3 regions of the Streptomyces sp. NPDC002573 genome follow, and region 3 is predicted to be linked to each of the others. Evidence: riboswitches for the same ligand, from Rfam matches in the RefSeq annotation. Region 3 holds a riboswitch; each other region holds the start of a gene.

Region 1 (7,946 bases), on a different contig from region 3:
CACACCACGACGAGCCCGCGCACGCGAAGGGCAAGACCGGCATCCCCGGCGAGCGCAAGGCCGAGCTGATGACGCACCTGCTCAACATCGACCCGCCGGACCACACCCGGCTGCGCCGGCTGGTCTCCAAGGCGTTCACGCCCCGCCGCGTAGCCGAGTTCGCGCCCCGGGTGCAGGAGCTGGCCGACCAGCTCATCGACCGGTTCGCGGACCGCGGGTCCGCCGATCTCATCCACGAGTTCGCCTTCCCGCTCCCCATCTACGCGATCTGCGACATGCTCGGCGTCCCCCGCGAGGACCAGGACGACTTCCGGGACTGGGCGGGCATGATGATCCGCCACGGCGGAGGCCCCCGGGGCGGGGTCGCGCGGTCCGTGAAGAAGATGCGCGGCTATCTCGCCGACCTCATCCACCGCAAGCGCGAGGCCCTGTCCGAGACGCCCGGCCCCGGCGAGGACCTCATCTCAGGGCTCATCCGCGCCTCCGACCACGGCGAGCACCTCACCGAGAACGAGGCCGCCGCCATGGCCTTCATCCTGCTCTTCGCCGGGTTCGAGACCACCGTCAACCTCATCGGCAACGGGACCTACGCCCTGCTCACCCACCCCGAACAGCGGTCCCGCCTCCAGACCTCGCTCAGCTGCGGCGAGAGGGACCTGCTGGAGACCGGCGTCGAGGAACTGCTGCGCTACGACGGCCCGGTCGAGCTGGCCACGTGGCGGTTCGCGACCCGGCCGCTCTCCATCGGCGGGCGGGACATCGCCGCCGGTGATCCCGTCCTCGTGGTGCTCGCCGCCGCGGACCGGGACCCTGAGCGGTTCACCGAGCCCGATGTGCTCGATCTCTCCCGCCGTGACAATCAGCACCTCGGCTACGGGCACGGGATCCACTACTGCCTCGGTGCGCCCCTCGCCCGGCTGGAGGGACAGACCGCCCTCGCCACGCTCCTCACCCGTCTCCCGGACCTGCGACTCGCGGTGGATTCCACCGATTTGCGCTGGCGCGGAGGGCTCATTATGCGCGGATTGCGCACGCTTCCGGTGGAGTTCACCCTGATTCCGGAGGAAGATCACCGCCGTACCGCCGGTGCCGCGGAATGAGGTGGCGGACACGCCGATGGTCACAGAAAAGTGACAGTTTCTCAGCTCCGTAATCTTCACGTGATCTGTGCTGCATTAACTTGTGACAAGTGATCCGCTGCGGATACCTTCACGCATCAACGAGGCGGAACTCCACATCCGCCGCGTCGGCCCCTGCTGTCGTGTGAAAGGCAACCGCATGCTCTCCGGGAACGGTCGACACCGTCGCCCCCGCCAGGCTCCGGCACTTCTTGTCGCCGCAGGGGTCACCGGCTCAGCGATCGCCATCCCGCTCTTGGCCGCCACCGGCGCGAGCGCGGCCAGCGGCACGACCTGGGACCGGGTCGCGGAGTGCGAGAGCGGTGGCGCCTGGAGCGCCGACCACGACAACGGCCGCTACGGCGGACTCCAGTTGACGCAGGAGGACTGGGACAAGTACGGCGGCCTCGAGTTCGCCACCAGTCCCGACCAGGCGAGCCGCTCCCAGCAGATCGCAGTCGCCGAGAAGATCCTGGACAAGCGAGGCGTCTCCGCGTTCGGTACCTGCGGCACGGTCGCCGGCCTGGGCCAGGACAAGGCCGCGGCGGACGTCGACACGGGCGTGGGCGACCACCCCTCCGGCGGCGGCGCCGTCTTCTTCTCGGACACCGGGGTCGGCTTCGGGTCGTCCGATACGTCTGACGAATCCCACTCGTCCAAGTCGCACCATTCGTCGGGAGCATCGGACTCGGCCAAGCCGTCGGGCTCGTCGGACTCGCCGTCGACGTCGCCTTCGTCGTCCCCGTCCTCCTCCGGGTCGCCGTCGTCCTCCTCCTCTCCCTCCTCGTCCGACTCCGACTCCCCCTCGACCTCGCCGTCCTCCCCGTCGTCCTCGACGGCGACGGACGACTCGACCGGGGACGACGAGGACGGCAACGGATCGGACGACCTGCTCGGCACGCTCTCGGCCACGACGAAGAGCGACCAGTCGGACAAGGTCGCGCAGAACGGGGCGTCTTCGGCCTCGGGTGCCGGCCGCCACCGCGGCGACAGTGCCGACGAGGGCGACACGGACGGCCGCAGCGGCGAGTCGGCCGGCCGTCATGCCTCGCGCGGCTCCGCTGCCGGGCGCGAGACCGCCGACGACTCGTACCTAGTCCGTCTCGGAGACACCCTGTCGGGCATCGCCGACTTCCTTGACCTCAAGGGTGGTTGGCACGCGCTGTACGACGCGAACAAGCAGGAGATCGGCGCCGACCCCAACCACATCATGCCCGGTCTGAGCCTTGTGGTGACGGCTGGACTGGCCGGCGACGAGTCCTGAGCAGTCGTCCGAACTGCCGTCCCGACGGCGCCATTTCACGCCCCGCTTCGCGCTGAATGTCCGGTTTGGCGAGAGTGAGATATGAGTCTCATAAGCCCTGATCGTCTTTGAAATTCGGCGCGTCGCCTGCTTACGGTCGTGACCGCTCGCCACAGCGGGCCCCGACGGTCGCAACGCCGAATCCTGCCAGCGGCCGTGCGGGAACAGTCGACGCTTCGAGCGCCGTAGGCAGGAGCGGGGGACCCAAGGTAAGTGCCGCGCCCGGGAGTTGACCGGGTGCGGCTAGGGGTGGAGCCGCGCGCCGGGGAGGCGTGCGGCCGGGCAACTCAACCGGCCCGAACCCGACAGCTCACCTCGCAGGCGTCGGTGAGGGGATCGAACCATGCTGTGTTCCGGCAAGGGAAAGCACCGCCGTCCGTCCAAGGCCGTCCGCGCCATCGCGCTCGCCGGTGTCACCGGCGCCGCCGTCGCCGGCCCGCTGATGGCGGCCGGCAGCGCCTCCGCCGCCACCGCCTCCCAGTGGGACGCCGTCGCGCAGTGCGAGTCCGGCGGCAACTGGTCCATCAACACGGGCAACGGCTTCTACGGCGGCCTGCAGTTCACCAACTCGACCTGGGCCGCGTACGGCGGCACCGCCTACGCCGCGCGCGCCGACCTGGCCTCCAAGGGCGAGCAGATAGCCGTCGCCGAGAAGGTCCTCGGGGGTCAGGGCAAGGGTGCCTGGCCGGTCTGCGGCACCGGTCTGACCAGCGCCCCCTACAACGGCGCCGCGGCCTCCACGGGCAGCTCCACCGGTTCCGGCAACTCCGTGAAGAGCACCACCACCCGCTCGACCGAGCCGCAGGCGGCCAACCGTTCCGCGCAGCGTCCGGCCGCCAAGAAGACCGTCACCACGCCGACCGGCAAGAAGGTCAAGAAGGGCGACGGCGAGTACAAGGTGGTCAAGGGCGACACCCTCAGCTCGATCGCCGAGAAGCACCACGTCCAGGGCGGCTGGGAGAAGCTGTTCCAGCTGAACAAGGACATTGTCGAGAACGCCGACCTCATCTACCCGGGCCAGCAGCTGCACCTGAAGTGACGGCTGTCCGGCGGTCGGCCCGCGGCCTCCCCCGAGCCGCGCCCCTCACGGTCGGCACCCCCTGAGGACCGCCCCCGTCCCCACGGGCTCCCCGCTCCGATGCGTATACCCCCGAACGCATCGGAGCGGGGCTCTTTGCTTCGGCGTCCCTTCTTCGTCACCCGCTCTTTGTTCCGGGATCGAACAATGTGTACCGTCACCCTGTCCGCGGGACGGTCGGTCGGCTGGCCGATGCCCCGGGACGGTTAGGCTCTAGTCGCAAGGCACACCAGCCCCGCACTTTCAGCGTCACATTCCACGAAGGAGATGCTCGTGCCGTCCATCGACGTCGTCGTAGCCCGGGAAATCCTGGACTCCCGAGGCAACCCCACGGTCGAGGTCGAGGTCGGCCTCGACGACGGCAGCACGGGTCGTGCCGCCGTTCCGTCCGGCGCCTCCACCGGCGCCTTCGAGGCCATCGAGCTCCGCGACGGCGACCCCAACCGCTACCAGGGCAAGGGTGTCGAGAAGGCCGTCCTCGCGGTCATCGAGCAGATCGGCCCGGAGCTCGTCGGCTACGACGCCACCGAGCAGCGCCTGATCGACCAGGCGATGTTCGACCTGGACGCCACCGACAACAAGGGCTCGCTCGGCGCCAACGCCATCCTCGGCGTCTCCCTCGCCGTGGCCCACGCCGCCTCCGAGGCCAGCGACCTCCCGCTCTTCCGCTACCTGGGCGGCCCGAACGCGCACCTGCTGCCGGTGCCGATGATGAACATCCTGAACGGCGGCTCGCACGCCGACTCCAACGTGGACATCCAGGAGTTCATGATCGCCCCGATCGGCGCGGAGTCCTTCTCCGAGGCCCTGCGCTGGGGCACCGAGGTCTACCACACCCTCAAGAAGGTGCTGAAGGGCAAGGGCCTGTCCACCGGCCTCGGCGACGAGGGCGGCTTCGCCCCGAACCTCGGCTCCAACCGCGAGGCCCTCGACCTCATCCTCGAGGCCGTCAAGCAGGCCGGGTACGTCCCCGGTGAGCAGATCGCCCTCGCCCTCGACGTCGCCGCCTCCGAGTTCTACAAGGACGGCAAGTACCTCTTCGAGGGCAAGGAGCGCTCCGCCGCCGAGATGACGGAGTACTACGAGGAGCTCGTCGCGGCCTACCCGCTCGTCTCCATCGAGGACCCGCTGTTCGAGGACGACTGGGCCGGCTGGAAGGTCATCACCGACCGCCTCGGCGACAAGGTCCAGCTCGTCGGCGACGACCTGTTCGTCACCAACCCCGAGCGCCTCGCCCGTGGCATCGAGGAGGGCACCGCCAACGCCCTGCTGGTCAAGGTCAACCAGATCGGTTCGCTGACCGAGACCCTCGACGCCGTCGAGCTGGCCCAGCGCAGCGGCTTCAAGTGCATGATGTCCCACCGCTCCGGCGAGACTGAGGACGTCACCATCGCCGACCTGGCCGTCGCCACCAACTGCGGCCAGATCAAGACCGGTGCCCCGGCCCGCTCGGAGCGCGTCGCCAAGTACAACCAGCTGCTGCGCATCGAGGAGATCCTCGACGACGCCGCGGTGTACGCCGGCCGCAGCGCGTTCCCGCGCTTCAAGGGCTGAGCACGCAGGGCAACGCCTTAGCCAGTCGTCCGTACGTCCCCGTACGCGGTCCCGTACCGTGTGCGGGGACGTACGCACGTGTGAAGGGGAGGCGGAAGACATGGCCGTGAAGGACCGTGACCGGTTCTCCACCGCGACCAGGCTGCGGCTGCTCGGCGAGCAGACGGCGGCCCGGGTCTACCGTTCCCAGACCAGACGGCAGGCCCGCCGTTCCCGGCTCACGGGCCGGGCCGCGCTGCTCGCCCTGGTGCTGTGCTCGCTGATCGTGGCGCTCGCGTACCCGATACGGCAGTACGTCTCCCAGCGTGCCCAGATCGCCGGCCTGGAGCGGCAGCGCCAGGAGGCCCGCAACCGGGTCGAGCAGTTGCGCGACCTCAAGGCGCGCTGGCAGGACGACGCGTACGCGGAGCAGCAGATCCGGCAGCGGCTGCACTATGTGATGCCGGGTGAGACCGGGTACATCGTGGTCGACCCGGACCCGGCCAGGCAGTCCCGCGTGCACCGGACGGCCTTCGCACGCCCCTGGTACACCGGTGTCTGGGACGGGGTGGACAAGGCCGACGCCTCGGACCGGTGAACCCGCCGGACCCCGCCCGCCGTACCTGCCGGAGCCCGGCAGGGACACAAGAGAGACCAAGAGAGACTTCGTACCGCATGGAAACGCCCCCGCCGCCCACCCCGCCCACCGAGCCCACGGACGCGGATGTCGAGGCCATCCAGCAGCAGCTCGGCCGCACACCGCGCGGGCTGCGCGCGATCGCGCACCGCTGCCCGTGCGGGCAGCCGGACGTCGTGGAGACGGCGCCGCGGCTCCCCGACGGCACCCCCTTCCCGACGACGTACTACCTGACGTGTCCGCGCGCCGCCTCGGCGATCGGCACGCTGGAGGCCAACGGCGTCATGAAGGAGATGACGGAGCGCCTCGGGACCGACCCGGAGCTGGCCGCCGCCTATCGCGCCGCACACGAGGACTACATCGCCCGCCGCGACGCCATCGAGGTCCTGGAGGGCTTCCCGAGCGCGGGCGGCATGCCGGACCGGGTGAAGTGCCTCCATGTGCTCGTGGGCCACTCGCTGGCCGCTGGGCCGGGGGTCAACCCGCTCGGCGACGAGGCGATCGCGATGCTGCCGGAGTGGTGGCGCAAGGGGTCGTGCGTGTCGCCCGCGGGGCCGCCGCCCGGCGACGAGTGGGAGGTGGAGACGACGGACACCGGCTGGTTCGCCGTCCAGCCCGTCCAGGCTCCCGCCGCCGAGGAGGACCGGGCCGGCGAGAAGGAGAGGGGCAAGTGACACGCGTCGCCGCCGTCGACTGCGGTACGAACTCCATCCGGCTCCTGGTGGCGGACGCCGACCCCGCCACCGGTGAACTCGTCGAGCTGGACCGGCGGATGACCATCGTCCGGCTCGGCCAGGGTGTGGACCGGACCGGGCGGCTCGCCCCGGAGGCGCTGGAGCGCACGTTCGCCGCCTGCCGCGAGTACGCGGAGATCATCAAGGGGTACGGCGCCGAGCGGCTGCGTTTCGTCGCCACGTCCGCCTCCCGGGACGCGGAGAACCGGGACGAGTTCGTCCGTGGGGTCCTGGACATCCTCGGTGTCGAGCCCGAGGTCATCTCCGGCGACCAGGAGGCGGAGTTCTCCTTCATGGGCGCGACCAAGGAGCTGGCGGGCCGGGACGACCTCGCCAGGCCCTATCTGGTCGTGGACATCGGCGGCGGCTCCACGGAGTTCGTCGTCGGCGACGACCGGGTGGACGGTGCCCGGTCCGTCGACATCGGCTGCGTCCGGATGACGGAGCGGCATCTCGTGCACCACGGTGCCGTCACCGATCCGCCCACCGAGGAGCAGATCGCCGCCATACGGTCCGACATCGACGCGGCGCTGGACCTGGTCGAGCAGACCGTGCCGCTGCACGAGGCGCACACGCTGGTCGGCCTCGCGGGCTCGGTCACCACCGTCTCGGCGATCGCCCAGGAGCTCCCCGAGTACGACTCCACGAGGATCCACCACTCCCGCATCTCCCTGGAGCGCGTGCGCGAGATCACCGAGTGGCTCCTGCGGTCCACGCACGCCGAGCGCGCGGCGATCCCGTCCATGCACCCGGGACGCGTGGACGTCATCGGCGCGGGCGCCCTCGTCCTGCTCGCGATCATGGAACGGATCGGCGCCACCGAGGTCGTGGTCAGCGAACACGACATCCTCGACGGCATCGCGTGGTCGGTGGCGTAGGAACCACTCGATCAACGCCCCCGCAGGCCCGACTCCCCTCGAACGGGAGCCGGGCCCTGCGGCTGTTGCAGGTCGTTCACCGTGCCCCGGTCGCGTCCGACCGGGGTCCGACTTGTGCGTGGACCGGTGGTCACCAAGGGGGTGGCAGGCGGATGCCGGGGAACCGGTCCGGACCTCCTGGGCCGCGATCCCCCTGACGCCTGGCGCGTCGCCCGGCTGTGGCGTGGTCCGCGTCGGGTGGGCGGTGGTGTAGCTCTCTTTTGTTACTCACCGGTAGTCATCGGCTGAGCAGGTCGGATAACGTCTGAGCGATGCTGAGGGGCCCCTTGGGGCGCCTCAGCGACGGCCGGTCGGAAAACTTCGTGAAGTTCTTCACAAGGAAAACCGCCGTGTGCCGCCGTGAAAGGGGGCCGGTTGGCCCTTGCGCGGGGCTCTGAACCGTTTGAACATGTTCAGTCGGTAGGTGTGAGAGGGGCCCGGAAGGGAAGGTTCCGAGGGTGTTCGGGCACCCCCATGGCCGCCTTGTGCGCCCAGAGAGGCAGCTCACGCGGCATTGACAACGGATCATGGTGTGCCGCGGTTCCCGTCCGCCGCCATGACCTGCGTCACGCGGGTCGCGGAGTGTAGCACGGGCCCTCAAGAACCTTGTGAAGGGGCGCACGAGC
Region 2 (7,946 bases), on a different contig from region 3:
GCAGCTGCCCCGCAGGCCACCGCCAGCCGGCTTTCCACAAGGGCACACGGGGGACGCAGGCGTCCTCGCGTGCGCCGACGGGAGGTCGGCCATGATGGTCACGCGGGCAGTGCAGCCCTTGCTACCGCTGTGCCAGCGCATGTTTCCCAGCAGGCTGGCCGGTCTCTCCATGGCCCTGCTGAAGGCGACCGCCCTGGAGCTCGCGATACTCGCCGGGCATCTGCTCCTCTATCCCTCCGGGATCATCCAGGAGCGCCATGCCCACGCACTCCCCATCCCACCGGGTGCCGCGACGCTGCCGACCGAGGCCAAGCCACCGGTCATCCTGGTCCACGGGTTCATCGACAACCGCTCGGTCTTCGTCCTGCTGCGCCGCAGCCTCGCCCAGCACGGCCGGCAGCACATCGAGTCACTCAATTACTCGCCGCTGACCTGCGACATCCGCACCGCGGCGAAACTGCTCGGCCGGCATATAGAAGAGTTGTGCGAACGCACCGGGCATCCGCGGGTTGACGTCGTCGGCCACAGCCTGGGCGGACTGATCGCGCGGTACTACGTACAGCGCCTCGGCGGTGACCTCCACGTCCGTACGCTCGTCACGCTGGGTACGCCCCACTCCGGCACCCGGGTGGCCCCCCTCGCGAACGCGCACCCCATCGTCCGCCAGATGCGCCCGGGCTCCGAGCTGATCGAGGAGCTGCGCGAACCGGCACCCGGTTGCCGTACACATTTCGTGAGTTTCTGGAGCGATCTGGACCCGCTGATGGACCCGCTGGAGACGGCCTGCGTCGACCACCCGGACCTGCTCGCGCACAACATCCGGGTGAGCGGCATCGGCCATCTGGCCCTGCCGGTCCACCCCGCGGTCGCGACCGGGATCCGGCAGGCGCTGGATCTCGCGCAGCCGGCGGCACCGGCGGACGCGCCCGCCGGGGGCCTGACGGTGGCGTGACAGCTGCCCCGACACCTCCCGGCCACCCTCCGGCCCTCGAACGTTCATCGAACGCAAAGCCAAGCCCTTGCCCGGGGGCCGCCGAAACACGGGCGATTGCCCGTTTCCTGACGCAGGGAAACCTGCGGAAGATTGTCGTGCCCTCGTACCGCCGGGTACAGTCACCGCACTGCTCTGCCAGCCCCTGCTGTCGAGGCGAAAGAGAAGTTGGTGAACGACCGTCACCCGTCGGGGACCGCGACGCCCCCGGCTCCGGCCCCCGATGCCGCCGAGGCGCACTACGCGCCGTACGGCGTGCAGGGCGGCCAGTACGGTGAGTTCACCACGTCGTACGCCGATCCCGCCGCGACCGCGTTCGGCGCCCACGGCCACACGGCGACGGCCTTCTCGGCCGACCCCCTCTTCGGCGACCTCCCGGGCCATGGCGCGACCGGCTCGTACGACACCTCCGCGTGGTCGACCGCCGGTCACCCGGGTCACGCGGACGCCCATCCGCACGGCACCGGCACCCACGAGGCGCTCCACTACGACCCGTACGCCGCCCAGCATCACGCCGCGTTCGACACCGGCAGCCATGACACGACCGCCTGGGGCGCGGGCTACCAGCACCTCGCCGCCGGTATCCCCGCGCAGGGCGGGGCCCCCGAGGCCACCGGCCAGTGGGACGCGGGGGCCTGGCGCGAGGCCGGCCAGTCCGCGGACGGGACCCAGCAGTGGGACTGGGGCACGCAGGGGGTCGACACGGGGGCGTACGACGCCACTCAGTGGAACTCGGGCGGCACCGCCGAGCACGAGGCGCACGACCGGCAGACGGCGGCGCACTTCGATCAGGCCGAGTTCTTCGACCCGTCGGCGACGCAGACCTTCGAACACCCCCAGACACAGGTCTTCGACACCGCCGACGCCTACGACCACCAGGCCACCTCCGCCTTCGAACAGCTCCCGTACGAGCAGCACGACGCCACGGACGACGAGCCGGAACCCCCGTACGAGCCGTCCGACGACGCGGCCCTGCTCGACGACCAGGAAGAGACCGCTCCCGCGCCGGCCTCACGCGCCGCGTCCCGCACGGCCGGCCGGTCCCGGCGCCGTACCCCGGCGAAGCGCTCCGCGCTGCTGACCGTCGCCGTGCCGTCGGCGTGTGTGATGGGGGTCGCCGGGATCGCCGCCGCGACCGTCGGCGTGGGCGGCGGGAGCGACGCCAAGGACACGACGGCGAGCGCGCCCGACGCGGCGCCGGTCAAACCCTCCGCCGCGAACGTCAAGCTGGACTCCCAACTGCAGAACCTGTCCGCGGGCGCGAACGACTTCGCGGACCGGGCGAGCCGTACGCAGCAACGTATCGACCTCAAGGCCGAGCAGGCCGCCGAGCAGAAGAAAGCGGCGGCGGAGGCGGCCCTCAAGGAGCGGCTGCGCCCGAAGTTCGTGCTGCCGGTCACCCAGAAGGGGCTCAGCGCCTACTTCGGCCAGGCCGGGGTCAACTGGATGTCGGTGCACACCGGCATCGACTTCCCCGTCTCGTACGGCACGACGGTCATGGCCGCCACCGACGGCACCGTCACCACGAAGTGGAACAGCGCCTACGGCAACATGATGATCGTGACGGCGAAGGACGGCACGGAGACCTGGTACTGCCACCTCTCCAGCTACCGCGTCGCGTCCGGGGCGGTCGTGAAGGCCGGCCAGCCGATCGCGTACTCCGGCAACTCGGGCAACTCCACCGGCCCCCATCTGCACTTCGAGGTGCGGCCGAACGGCGGCGCCGCGATAGACCCGCTGCCCTGGCTGCGCAGCCACGGGCTGGACCCCACCTGATCGAAGACCCACAGAGGAGAGCCTCTGCCGTGCGGCGGGGGCTCTCCTGTGTGCCCTACAGCTTCTCCACCGGCGCGTACCGCAGCAGCAGCCGCTTCGGCTTCGTGTCCCCGAAGTCGATCGTCGCCTCCGCGTTCAGGCCCGTGCCCTTCACGCCGACCACCGTGCCCAGGCCGAACTGGTCGTGCGTGACGCGGTCGCCGACCGCCAGGGAGACCACCGGCCGCTCCGTCGCACCACCCCGGCGCGTGGCGAAGCCGGACGCGCCGGCGGCCGAGGACCGCGACCGGGCCGACGAGAGCGACGAGGACAGGGAGGCCGCCACACCCGAGACGGGACCCGAGGAGACGGGCGCGGACGAGCCGCCCGTCCGCTTCCACTCCACGTGCTGGTCCGGGATCTCCTCCAGGAAGCGCGAGGGCGGGTTGTACGAGGGCTGGCCCCAGGCGCTGCGCATGGCGGACCGGGTGAGGTAGAGCCGCTCCCGCGCGCGGGTGATGCCCACGTACGCCAGGCGGCGCTCCTCCTCCAGTTCCTTGGTCTGGCCGAGCGCGCGCATGTGCGGGAAGACGCCGTCCTCCATGCCGGTCAGGAAGACCACCGGGAACTCCAGGCCCTTCGCGGTGTGGAGGGTCATCAGCGTGATGACGCCGCCGCCCTCCTCCTCGTCGGGGATCTGGTCGGAGTCGGCGACCAGGGCGACCTGCTCCAGGAAGTCGGACAGCGTGGCCGCCGGGGTGCCGGCCCCCGGTGCCGCCGCGGCCTCGCCGCGCTCCTGCTCGAACTCCAGGGCCACGGCGGCGAGTTCCTGGAGGTTCTCGATGCGGGTCTCGTCCTGGGGGTCGGTCGAGGCCTGGAGTTCGGCCAGATAGCCGGTGCGCTCCAGGACGGCTTCCAGGACCGTGGCCGGGCCCGCGCCCGACTCCACGATGGTCCGCAGGTCCTCCATCAGCGCGTTGAACCGCTTGACCGCGTTCGTCGAGCGGGCCGCCATGCCGTACGCCTCGTCCACGCGGCGCAGCGCCTGAGCGAAACTGACCTTCTCCCGCTGGGACAGGGCGTCGATCATCGCCTCGGCGCGCTCGCCGATGCCCCGCTTCGGCACGTTCAGGATGCGCCGCAGCGGAACGGAGTCCTCTGGGTTCGCCAGCACCCTCAGATAGGCGAGGACGTCCCGGACCTCCTTGCGCTCGTAGAAGCGGACGCCACCGACGACCTTGTAGGGCAGGCCGACGCGGATGAAGACCTCTTCGAAGACACGGGACTGGGCATTGGTGCGGTAGAAGACGGCGACGTCGCCCGCCTTGGCCTCGCCCCGGTCGGTGAGGCGGTCTATCTCGTCGGCGACGAACTGCGCCTCGTCGTGCTCCGTGTCGGCGACATAGCCGGTGATCCGCGCGCCCGCGCCCGCGTTGGTCCACAGGTTCTTGGGACGGCGCGACTCGTTGCGCTCGATGACCGCGTTGGCGGCACTCAGGATCGTCTGTGTGGAGCGGTAGTTCTGCTCCAGGAGGATCGTGGTGGCGTCCGGGTAGTCCTCCTCGAACTGGAGGATGTTGCGGATGGTGGCGCCGCGGAAGGCGTAGATCGACTGGTCGGCGTCACCCACGACGCACAGCTCGGCAGGCCGGAGGTCGTCCTCGCCCGGCGGCACGTCCACGGGGTGCCCGGAGGTGCCGACCAGCTCGCGGACCAAGGCGTACTGCGCGTGGTTCGTGTCCTGGTACTCGTCGACGAGGACATGGCGGAAGCGGCGGCGGTAGTGTTCGGCGACGTCCGGGAAGGCGCGCAGCAGGTTGACCGTCGTCATGATCAGGTCGTCGAAGTCGAGGGCGTTCGCCTCGCGGAGCCTCGACTGGTACAGCGCGTAGGCCTGGGCGAGGGTCTTCTCGAAGCCGTCGGCGGCCTGGGCTGCGAAGTCCTCCTCGTCGATCAGCTCGTTCTTCAGGTTGGAGATCTTGGCGCTGAACGACTTGGGCGGGAACCGCTTGGGGTCGAGGTCCAGGTCGCGGCAGACGAGCGCCATCAGCCGCTTGCTGTCGGCGGCGTCGTAGATCGAGAAGGAGGACGTGAAGCCGAGCTTCTTGCTCTCGCGGCGCAGGATGCGGACGCACGCGCTGTGGAACGTCATCACCCACATCGCGTTCGCGCGCGGGCCGACGAGTTGCTCGACGCGCTCCTTCATCTCGCCCGCGGCCTTGTTGGTGAAGGTGATCGCGAGGATCTGCCCGGGATGCACGCCCCGCTCGGCCAGCAGATAGGCGATGCGGTGGGTGAGCACCCGGGTCTTGCCGGAGCCGGCGCCGGCGACGATGAGCAGGGGGGAGCCGGCGTGCACGACCGCCGCGCGCTGGTTCTCGTTCAGCCCCTCGACCAGGGCCCGGGGGTCGAGGACCGGGCGGGGCGCGCCGTCGCGGTAGTGGGTGTCCCGGGTCGGCGGCACGTCGAAGTGCCCGCCGAACAGATCGTCCGGAACCGGCTCCGGAGCGTGATCGTCCTCGGGCGGCGGGGGCTCCCCCTCCGGGGCCGAGTCGGCCTGGAGGTCCGCCAGGAAGCTGTCGTCAAAGAGGCTGCTCATCGCTCTCCGAGTCTAGGGTGCCCCACCGACAACCGACCGCCGTCCCGGAAACTCCACACTCGGACCGGCTCCGCGCCTCACCTGTCACCATACGGGCCTGCCTGCTCACGGTACGCGCCCGAAGCGAGGGTCTGTAGTCAAGATCACGGAAATGTATCGGGCATATCACGCATCAACCTTCACAGGAGCCACAACAGTTGGCTAGCGTGCCGGGCGGGCCGCACGACCCCCACCGGCGAACGTCGCCGGGTCGCGCGGCCTCCGCCGAGTCCGGTGCGCCCTGCGGCAGCCGGAGCCGGGGACCCACCCGACCTGGGGTGAATCGGCCACGCGTCCTGGGGGACTTGGCCGTAGGGCACACACCTTCCGAACCACCCGCCCGAACCCGACAGCTAACCCGGTAGGCGGTGTACGGAAGGAGACGCCTTTCATGGCGCCGCACCGCAAGTCCCGCCCCTCGGGCCCACGCATCGCGGGCATACGCACCCCCGCCCTCGCGACGGCGGCCCTGACCTCCGTGGCGCTGCTCTCGCAGACGGCCCAGGCCGCCCCCTCCACCGACGGCAGACCCAGCATCGAGGAGGTCGAGAAGAAGGTCGACGACCTCTACCGCCAGGCGGAGTCGGCCACCGAGAAGTACGACGCCGCCAAGGAGCGATCGGCCGAGCAGCGCAGGCACGTCGACAAGCTCCTCGACGACGTGGCCCAGCGCACACAGAAGCTCAACGACGCGCGCGAGGAGCTCGGTTCGTTCGCCGCCGCGCAGTACCGGACCGGGGAGGCGGCCCCCGACACGGCCACCTTCCTGCTGGCCGACAACCCCCAGGACTACTTCGACCAGACACAGCTGATGAGCCGGCTCACCGGCCGTCAGAAGGAAGCGGTCGACCAGTACGCCACCGCCCAGGCCGCCACGATGAAGAAGCGGCAGGAGGCCGCCGACAGCCTCCGGACGCTCGACGAGTCGCAGACGGCCCTGCGGACGGCCAAGACGGACGTCCAGGACAAGCTCTCCGCCGCACGCCGGCTGCTGTCCGACCTGAACGCCCAGGAGAAGGCGCGGCTCGCCGCGCTCGAGAAGAAGAAGCAGGAGGAGGCCCAGCGCCAGGCGGAGGCGCTGGCCCGGCAGCAGGCGGCCCAGCAGAAGGCGGCCCAGCAGCAGTCCTCGTCGAGCACCTCGAGCGGCTCCTCGGGGTCCTCCACCACGGCCCCCTCCGCGGGGTCCACCGCGACGGGCTCCTCGTACGCCACGAAGGCGGAGAAGGCCCTCGCCTTCGCCCGCGCGCAGATCGGCAAGCCGTATGTGTGGGGCGCGACGGGCCCCGGGTCCTACGACTGCTCGGGCCTGACCCAGGCAGCCTGGAAGGCCGCCGGGGTCACGCTGCCGCGCACCACGTACGACCAGGTGAACGTCGGCACGACGGTGCCGCTCGCCGACGCCCAGCCGGGCGACCTGATCTTCTTCTACGACGACATCAGCCACGTAGGCATGTACATCGGCAACGGCATGATGATCCACGCCCCCAAGCCGGGCGCCTATGTCCGCGAGGAGTCGGTCTACTACGGCGGCGCGTCGATCATCCACAGCGTGGTGCGACCGGCCTGAGTCCTACGGCGCCGGGTGCCGCGGGCGGCACCCGGCGCACGAGGTCGTCTGCGGGGTTCACGCGCGCGTGGGGTTGTTTTCGGGCTCCACGCGCGCGTGGCCCGTACGCAAGCCGGGCGCGCGTCCTTAGCATCGGGCGCATGTCTGGCACCTCCGCGCTCCGCACCCGGTGGGCGCAGCGTCCGCCCGCCACCGGGGCCGCCGTGATGGCGACCGGCATCCTGTCGATCGGGCTGCACCAGGCCGGGTACGAGCTGCTCTCCCGTATCGCCCTCGTGCTGGCGGGCGTCGCCTGGCTGGGAGTGGCCGCCGTCATCGCACTGCGGCTGCTGGGGGCGCGCCTGGAGTGGCCGGTCAACTCCCCGGCCGCGCTCGCGGTGGTCCCGGCCACCACCGTGCTGGGCACCCGGTTCGCGCTCCTGGGCCGGCCGCAGCTCGCCGAGGCGCTCTTCGTACTGGCCCTCGTGCTGTGGGCGGTTCTGGTCCTCCCGGTCGTACAGGACTGGGAGCGCGGTATGTCCGGGGTGGTGTTCCTCGGCTGTGTGGCGGCGGAGGCGATCGCGGTGCTCGGGGCGGTGCTGGCCGCGGCCCTACGGGTGCCCTGGATCGCCCATCTGGCGCTGGTGTTCTTCTGGTTCGGGCTGGTGTTCTACCTGATCGGGCTGTGGTGCTTCGACCGGCGACAGGTGGCGGTCGGCGCGGGCGACCAGTGGGTGGCGGGCGGTGCGGTGGCCCTTTCCGCGGTGGCCGGGACACGGCTGATCCGCGCCGCCCACTCCGGCCTCTACCTCTGGAACGTCGACGACACCGGCGTCCTGCGGAGCGTCACCATCGCCCTCTTCGCCCTCGCCTTCGCCTGGTACTGCGTACTGGCGACGGCCGAGCTGCGCCGGCCACGCCCCGGTTACGACGTACGGCGGTGGTCGACCGTCTTCCCGATGGGGATGACGGCGGTGGCGGCGCTGTCCGTGGCCGGCGCCCTCAACGCGTCCTGG
Region 3 (7,946 bases):
GACGATCACGTCGTGCTTGGCGCGCTTGCCCTCGGTGTCCTCCTCGAACGGGTCGCCGTTCGCCGTCCGCGCCAGCAGGCCCGTCGACGACAGCAGCACCCGGCAGGGGGCGTCCTCGACCTGCAGCGAAACCGTCGGGGCCGGAGAGCCGGAGGACTCCAGGAGGACCGTGCGCCGCTCCGTGCCGAACTTCTTGGCCACCGCGGCCAGTTCGGTGGAGACCAGCTTGCGCAGCTCCGCGTCCGACTCCAGGATCCGGGTCAGCTCCGCGATCTCGGCGTTGAGCCGGTCCTTCTCCGCCTCCAGCTCGATGCGGTCGTACTTGGTCAGACGGCGAAGCGGGGTGTCGAGGATGTACTGCGTCTGGACCTCGCTCAGCGAGAAGCGCTCCATCAGGCGCTCCTTGGCCTGCGCCGAGTTGTCGCTGGAGCGGATCAGACGGATGACCTCGTCGATGTCCACCAGTGCGGTGAGCAGGCCCTCCACCAGGTGGAGGCGGTCGCGCCGCTTTCCGCGGCGGAACTCCGAGCGGCGGCGGACGACGTCGAAGCGGTGGTCGAGGTAGACCTCCAGCAGCTCCTTGAGGCCCAGGGTCAGCGGCTGGCCGTCGACCAGGGCCACGTTGTTGATGCCGAAGGACTCCTCCATGGGCGTCAGCTTGTAGAGCTGCTCCAGGACCGCCTCCGGCACGAAGCCGTTCTTGATCTCGATGACCAGGCGCAGCCCGTGCTCGCGGTCGGTGAGGTCCTTGACGTCGGCGATGCCCTGGAGCTTCTTCGAGCCGACCAGGTCCTTGATCTTGCCGATGACCTTCTCCGGGCCGACCGTGAACGGCAGCTCGGTGACGACCAGGCCCTTGCGGCGCGCGGTCACGTCCTCCACAGAGACGGTGGCGCGGATCCTGAAGGTGCCGCGGCCCGTCTCGTAGGCGTCCCGGATGCCCGAGAGGCCGACGATCCGTCCACCGGTCGGCAGGTCCGGGCCCGGGACGTGCTTCATCAGGGTGTCCAGATCCGCGTTGGGGTGGCGGATCAGATGGCGGGCGGCCGCGATGACCTCACCGAGGTTGTGCGGCGGCATGTTGGTGGCCATGCCGACCGCGATGCCCGAGGCGCCGTTCACCAGCAGGTTCGGGAAGGCGGCGGGCAGGGCCACCGGCTCCTGCTCCTGGCCGTCGTAGTTGGGCGCGAAGTCGACCGTGTCCTCTTCGATGGACTCGGTCATCAGGCTCGTCGCCTCGGCCATCCGGCACTCGGTGTACCGCATGGCGGCCGGCGGGTCGTCGTTGCCCAGCGAACCGAAGTTGCCGTGGCCGTCGACGAGGGGTACGCGCATCGAGAAGGGCTGGGCCATGCGCACCAGGGCGTCGTAGATGGACGCGTCGCCGTGCGGGTGCAGTTTACCCATGACCTCGCCCACGACACGGGCGCACTTCACATAGCCGCGCTCAGGGCGCAGGCCCATCTCGTTCATCTGGTAGACGATGCGCCGGTGCACCGGCTTGAGGCCGTCGCGGGCGTCCGGCAGGGCCCTGGAGTAAATGACCGAGTAGGCGTACTCGAGGAAGGAGCCCTGCATCTCGTCGACGACGTCGATGTCGAGGATCTTCTCCTCGTAGGCATCGTCGGGCGGCGGGGTCTTCGTGCTGCGGCGGGCCATTGCTGCCGGCTCCTTCACAGTCTGTGCTGGGCATGAACGTGATCTGACGCCGACCATTGTGGACCGCCGCACCGACAACGCGGACCAGGACCCGTACTACGGAGCCCTCGGCCCGGAAACGGGCGCGTCCTGGGGCTGTCAACACCGTACGGTGTCCTCCACCCCCCGTAATCACGGTCTCGCTCTGGGCGTACGCAGCCCGGGAACTTGGCCACTGGTCCACACGCTTGCATACAGTGACAGGACCGGCAGGAAACCGCGGGTTTCCGCGACTCCGCGATCGAAGGGACGTACATGCCCATGGGTCACACGGCCACAGCCGAGGCAGGCTCCGGGGGCCTGACAGCGACCGAGCACCGCCTGGCCAACGGCTTGCGCGTGGTGCTCTCCGAGGACCACCTGACCCCGGTCGCGGCGGTGTGCCTCTGGTACGACGTCGGCTCGCGTCACGAGGTCGAGGGCCGCACCGGCCTCGCCCACCTCTTCGAGCACCTGATGTTCCAGGGCTCGGGGCAGGTGACGGGCAACGGCCACTTCGAGCTGGTGCAGGGCGCCGGCGGCTCGCTGAACGGCACGACGAGCTTCGAGCGCACGAACTACTTCGAGACCATGCCGGCCCACCAGTTGGAGCTCGCCCTCTGGCTTGAGGCCGACCGCATGGGCTCCCTGCTCGCCGCTCTCGACGACGAGTCCATGGAGAACCAGCGGGACGTCGTGAAGAACGAGCGCCGTCAGCGCTACGACAACGTTCCGTACGGCACCGCCTTCGAGAAGCTGACCTCGCTCGCCTACCCCGAGGGCCACCCGTATCACCACACGCCCATCGGCTCGATGGCGGACCTGGACGCGGCCACCCTGGAGGACGCCCGCGCCTTCTTCCGCACGTACTACGCGCCCAACAACGCCGTCCTCTCCGTCGTCGGGGACATCGACCCGCAGCAGACCCTCGCCTGGGTCGAGAAGTACTTCGGGTCCATCCCGGCCCACGACGGCAAGCCCGCCCCGCGCGACGGCTCGCTGCCCGACGTCATCGGCGAGCAGCTGCGCGAGGTCGTCGAGGAAGAGGTCCCGGCGCGCGCCCTCATGGCCGCCTACCGGCTGCCGCACGACGGCACGCGCGCGTGCGACGCGGCGGACCTGGCCCTCACCATCCTCGGCGGCGGCGAGTCCTCCCGGCTCTACAACCGGCTGGTACGGCGTGACCGCACCGCCGTCGCCGCCGGCTTCGGTCTCCTGCGGCTCGCCGGAGCGCCCTCCCTGGGCTGGCTGGACGTGAAGACCTCCGGTGACGTCGAGGTGCCCGTCATCGAGTCCGCCATCGACGAGGAGCTGGCCCGGTTCGCCGAGCAGGGCCCCACGGCCGAGGAAATGGAGCGCGCCCAGGCCCAGTTGGAGCGCGAATGGTTGGACCGGCTCGGCACGGTCTCCGGCCGCGCCGACGAACTGTGCCGGTTCGCGGTGCTGTTCGGCGACCCGCAGCTGGCCCTGACCGCCGTGCGGCGCGTGCTGGAGGTCACCGCCGAGGAGGTGCAGGAGATCGCCAAGGCCCGCCTGCGCCCCGACAACCGCGCGGTGCTCGTGTACGAGCCGATCGCGGCCGACGCCGCCGAGACCACCACCGCCGAAGGCACCAGCAACGACGAGGAGTCGGCGAAGTGACCGAGCTCGCGACCATGGACTTCCACCCGCAGCCCCAGCCCGGCACGGCCCGGCCCTGGGCGTTCCCCGCACCCGACCGCGGCGCCCTGGACAACGGCCTGACCGTGCTGCGCTGCCACCGCCCCGGCCAGCAGGTCGTCGCCGTGGAGGTGCTCGTCGACGCACCCCTGGACGCCGAGCCGGCCGGCCTCGACGGCGTCGCCACGATCATGGCGCGCGCCTTCTCCGAGGGCACCGACAAGCACTCCGCCGAGGAGTTCGCCGCCGAGCTGGAGCGCTGCGGCGCCACCCTGGACTCGCACGCCGACCACCCCGGGGTGCGCCTGTCCCTCGAAGTGCCCGTCTCCCGCCTCCCGAAGGCGCTCGGGCTGCTCGCCGACGCCCTGAGGGCGCCTGCGTTCGACGAGAGCGAGATCGAGCGCCTGGTGCGCAACCGACTCGACGAGATCCCGCACGAGATGGCCAACCCGGCCCGCCGCGCGGCCAAGGAGCTCTCCAAGGAGCTGTTCCCGGCGACCTCGCGGATGTCACGCCCGCGTCAGGGCACCGAGGAGACGGTCGAGGCCATCGACGCGGCCGCCGTCCGCAGGTTCTACGAGCGGTATGTGCGGCCCTCCACGGCCACCGCCGTCGTGGTCGGCGACCTCACCGGCGTCGACCTCGACGCGCTCCTCGGCGACACCCTCGGGGCCTGGACGGGGGAGCCCGCCAAGCCGCGCCCCGTGCCCCCGGTGACCGCCGACGACACCGGCCGCGTGATCATCGTGGACCGCCCCGGGGCCGTCCAGACGCAGTTGCTCATCGGCCGCGTCGGCGCGGACCGCCACGACCGGGTCTGGCCCGCACAGGTGCTCGGCACGTACTGCCTCGGCGGCACCCTCACCTCCCGCCTGGACCGCGTCCTGCGGGAGGAGAAGGGCTACACCTACGGTGTGCGGGCGTTCGGCCAGGTGCTGCGCTCCGCGCCCGACGGCACCGGCGCCGCGATGCTCGCCATCAGCGGCTCCGTCGACACGCCGAACACCGGCCCGGCGCTCGACGACCTCTGGAAGGTGCTGCGCACCCTCGCCGCCGAGGGGCTGACGGACGCCGAGCGCGATGTGGCCGTGCAGAACCTGGTGGGTGTGGCGCCGCTCAAGTTCGAGACCGCGGCGGCCGTCGCGAGCACGCTCGCCGACCAGGTCGAGCAGCATCTGCCGGACGACTTCCAGTCGACGCTCTATCAGCGGCTCGCCGGCACAGGCACGGTCGAGGCCACGGCCGCCGTCGTGAACGCCTTCCCGGTGGACCGTCTGGTGACCGTCCTGGTCGGTGACGCCGCGCAGATCGAGGAGCCCGTCAAGGCGCTCGGCATCGGCGAAGTGCACGTCGTACGGGCCGAGTAGACACTCCTCGTAGGAGCCCGGAACGGCGACGTTCCGAAGGGGCCCTGGTGACGACCTCCGTCACCAGGGCCCTGCCCTTTGGGTTTTGTCCGTATTGCCATAGAGGCTGCCCCTCTGCCCTGTGGGATGCGCTACAAACCCCATGCTCGGTTTGCCGGGGGACGAAGGGCCCTTCTAGCGTCTGTCGGGCTGTCCGTCAGGCAGTGCGCCGCACCCGCGGCACCGGACAGTCATCGCCGAGTCCCCGTACGGCGCGAGCCAGGGGAGCCGGGGACCCACCTTCTCGCGCCGCGCTCGCGGCCGGAGGGGCCCACTCTCGTCGCCTTCGCGCCGGAAGGGCCCACGCAGTCCCTGGGGTGAATCGGGCGCCAGCCCGTAGGAGACCTTCCTGCTCCGAACCCGTCAGCTAACCCGGTAGGCGAGAGGGAAGGAAAGGACCAGCCACTTCATGGCGTTCACCTGCGCCACCGGGAAGCACCGCCGTCCGAGCCGTGTGCAGCGCACGGCCGCGAACGCGATGGGCGTCGCGGCGCTCACCACCACCGGGGCCATCGGCACCCTGGCCGCCCCGGCCTTCGCCGCCGGGCACCCCGTCGAGGAGACGGGGCTCATGCAGGCCGTCACCCTCGGCGACTCGGTCGCGGAGAAGATCGACGCTCAGGCGGCCGCCCAGAAGCAGGCCGCCGAGGCCGCGCGCCGGGAAGCCGCGGAGAAGGCGCGCAAAGAGCGCGAGGCCAAGGTCCGCGCCGCCCGCGAGGCCGAGCGCGAGCGCCTGAACGCGTTCGTGGTGCCGATCTACCACTCGTACGTCTCCACCGGCTACAAGGCCGGCGGCTCCCTGTGGTCCTCCGGCACCCACACCGGCATCGACTTCCACGCAGCCACGGGCACGCCCGTCCACGCGGTCGGCGCGGGCACCATCGTGGAGACCGGCTGGGGCGGCGCGTACGGCAACCAGATCGTCATCAGGATGAACGACGGCACCTACACGCAGTACGGCCATCTCTCGTCCATCGGTGTCCAGGTGGGCCGGCACGTCACCCCCGGGCAGCAGATCGCCCTCTCCGGGGCCACGGGCAACACGACCGGGCCGCACCTCCACTTCGAGGCGCGCACCACCCCGGAGTACGGCTCGGACATGGACCCGGTCGCCTACCTCAGGTCACACGGCGTGAACGTCTGAGAGTCGGCCGCCCCAGGGCGCCCGCTGATGTGATGGTCCCGGCCCCTCGGCCGGGCCTTCCTCGTTTCGAACTCCTGTCTGTCCAAAAAATATCCATGGATTCCGGCCTGCCGTCGGAAATTCCGGCCCGCTGCAATAGAGTCGGCTGGACACGCGTCGACCGGGGACGTTTCGCGGGGATTAAGGCGGTGGTCGGGCATGCGTATTCCGGCGCACTCGGTATGCACGGCGATCCGTGACGACATCGTCGCGGGTCTCTACGAGCGCGGCAGCCGGCTCACCGAGGAACTCCTCGCCCGCCGCTACGGCGTCTCCCGCGTCCCCGTACGAGAGGCCCTGCGCACCCTGGAGGCCGAGGGCTTCGTCGTCACCCGAAGACACGCGGGCGCGTGTGTCGCGGAACCCACCGAGCAGGAGGCCGCCGACCTGCTGGAGATGCGGATGCTGCTGGAGCCGCTGGGGGCCGCGCGCGCCGCACAGCGCCGCACCGAGGCCCATCTCAAGGTGCTGCGCGGCCTGGTCAGACTGGGCCAGGAGCGCGCCAGGCGGGGTCCCAGCGAGGATCTGCGCTCACTGGACGGCTGGTTCCACGAGACCCTGGCGCAGGCCTGCGGCAGCCCCGCGCTCACCTCGACGCTCGGCCAGCTGCGCCACAAGATCGTCTGGATGTACGCGGTCGAGGCACCGGTCAGCCCCGTGGAGTCCTGGGCCGAGCACGGCGCCATCGTGGACGCCGTCGCGCGCGGCGACAGCGAGCGGGCGCGCGCCATCACGGCGCTGCACACCGAGCGCGCGACCGCCGCGCACCGGCTGCGTCCACCAGGCGCGGGCAACCGCGCGGACCGTGTGAGGACTTCGCAACATGCCGTAAACGTGTCGGGGTTCCGGCATTAACACAGGCGCCGTATACAAAGAGAGATATTCCGCGAAGCCCATTTCGGCTGCCCTCGTTCTCGCGCGCCCCGATAAATCCGGCGTACGTGATTTCCGGGTGTCGCGAGCAATTCTCAAGACCGCGCCGAATTTCTCGCGTGCACACCACCGGGGTGCGAAGTCCACCGCGCCCCCTGTCGTAGGACGGCGAAAGCCGCGCCCCCCGGGGGAGGCGCGGCTTTCGTGACCGGGGTGTCCGAAGGGTCAGACGGTCTCGGGGAGCTCCTCGAGGCCCTCGGCGACCAGCTTGGCCAGGCGGTCCAGTGCGGCGTCCGCGCCGTCCGCGTCGGAGGCCAGGACGACCTCCTCGCCGCCCTGGGCGCCCAGGCCCAGAACCGCCAGCATGGACGCGGCGTTGACGGGGTTGCCGTCGGCCTTGGCGATGGTCACGGGGACGCCGGAGGCCGTTGCCGCCCGGACGAAGATGGAGGCGGGACGGGCGTGGAGGCCCTCGGCCCAGCCGACGTTGACGCGGCGCTCAGCCATGTGTTGCTGCCCTTCGGTTTCAGGGTTGTCTAGACCAGTTTTCCATATGGTGAAGCGTTCCCGGACCGGACGGAAGCCCCCTCCCCGGACGGTCCGCATGCTGGACGGTCCGGGCACGGTTCCCCCAGCCTGCCTCGCGCCGTCGTCGGACGCGAGCCGTACTCTGGGGCCCATGCAGACCGCGTCGGACCGGCACGAGTACCCCGCCCACTGGGAGGCCGACGTGGTGCTCCGCGACGGTGGTACCGCGCGCATCAGGCCCATCACCGTTGATGACGCCGAGCGTCTCGTCAGCTTCTACGAGCAGGTCTCCGCCGAGTCGAAGTACTACCGCTTCTTCGCGCCGTACCCACGTCTGTCCGCCAGGGACGTCCACCGCTTCACGCACCACGACTTTGTGGACAGGGTGGGACTCGCGGCCACGATCGGGGGCGAGTTCATCGCCACCGTACGCTACGACCGGATCGGCGCCGACGGCATGCCCGCCTCCGCACCCTCCGACGAGGCCGAGGTCGCCTTCCTCGTGCAGGACGCCCACCAGGGACGCGGGGTCGCGTCGGCCCTCCTCGAACACATCGCGGCGGTCGCCAGGGAGCGCGGCATCCGCCGGTTCGCCGCCGAGGTGCTGCCCGCCAACTCCA

What was found. Region 3 has a riboswitch for cyclic di-AMP ahead of ACFYX0_RS29440 (M23 family metallopeptidase). Riboswitches for the same ligand answer to the same signal wherever they lie in the genome.
Region 1: another riboswitch for cyclic di-AMP. It lies ahead of ACFYX0_RS10975 (transglycosylase family protein); the one in region 3 lies ahead of ACFYX0_RS29440 (M23 family metallopeptidase).
Region 2: another riboswitch for cyclic di-AMP. It lies ahead of ACFYX0_RS00910 (NlpC/P60 family protein); the one in region 3 lies ahead of ACFYX0_RS29440 (M23 family metallopeptidase).

The regions. Positions count from the first base shown of each region.
Region 1 is NZ_JBIARC010000008.1:148,758-156,703, forward strand. It holds gene ACFYX0_RS10965 (cytochrome P450) at 1-1,100, shown strand, start outside; gene ACFYX0_RS10970 (transglycosylase family protein) at 1,375-2,382, shown strand; cyclic di-AMP (ydaO/yuaA leader) riboswitch at 2,593-2,760, shown strand; gene ACFYX0_RS10975 (transglycosylase family protein) at 2,765-3,460, shown strand; gene eno (phosphopyruvate hydratase) at 3,767-5,053, shown strand; gene ACFYX0_RS10985 (septum formation initiator family protein) at 5,154-5,630, shown strand; gene ACFYX0_RS10990 (DUF501 domain-containing protein) at 5,708-6,343, shown strand; gene ACFYX0_RS10995 (Ppx/GppA phosphatase family protein) at 6,340-7,281, shown strand.
Region 2 is NZ_JBIARC010000001.1:196,191-204,136, forward strand. It holds gene ACFYX0_RS00895 (alpha/beta fold hydrolase) at 92-952, shown strand; gene ACFYX0_RS00900 (peptidoglycan DD-metalloendopeptidase family protein) at 1,163-2,767, shown strand; gene pcrA (DNA helicase PcrA) at 2,823-5,345, opposite strand; cyclic di-AMP (ydaO/yuaA leader) riboswitch at 5,598-5,767, shown strand; gene ACFYX0_RS00910 (NlpC/P60 family protein) at 5,776-6,951, shown strand; gene ACFYX0_RS00915 (tellurite resistance/C4-dicarboxylate transporter family protein) at 7,092-7,946, shown strand, end outside.
Region 3 is NZ_JBIARC010000036.1:80,449-88,394, forward strand. It holds gene ACFYX0_RS29425 (DNA topoisomerase (ATP-hydrolyzing) subunit A) at 1-1,659, opposite strand, end outside; gene ACFYX0_RS29430 (pitrilysin family protein) at 1,954-3,318, shown strand; gene ACFYX0_RS29435 (pitrilysin family protein) at 3,315-4,703, shown strand; cyclic di-AMP (ydaO/yuaA leader) riboswitch at 4,928-5,139, shown strand; gene ACFYX0_RS29440 (M23 family metallopeptidase) at 5,152-5,886, shown strand; gene ACFYX0_RS29445 (GntR family transcriptional regulator) at 6,085-6,780, shown strand; gene ACFYX0_RS29450 (HPr family phosphocarrier protein) at 7,024-7,305, opposite strand; gene ACFYX0_RS29455 (GNAT family N-acetyltransferase) at 7,478-7,946, shown strand, end outside.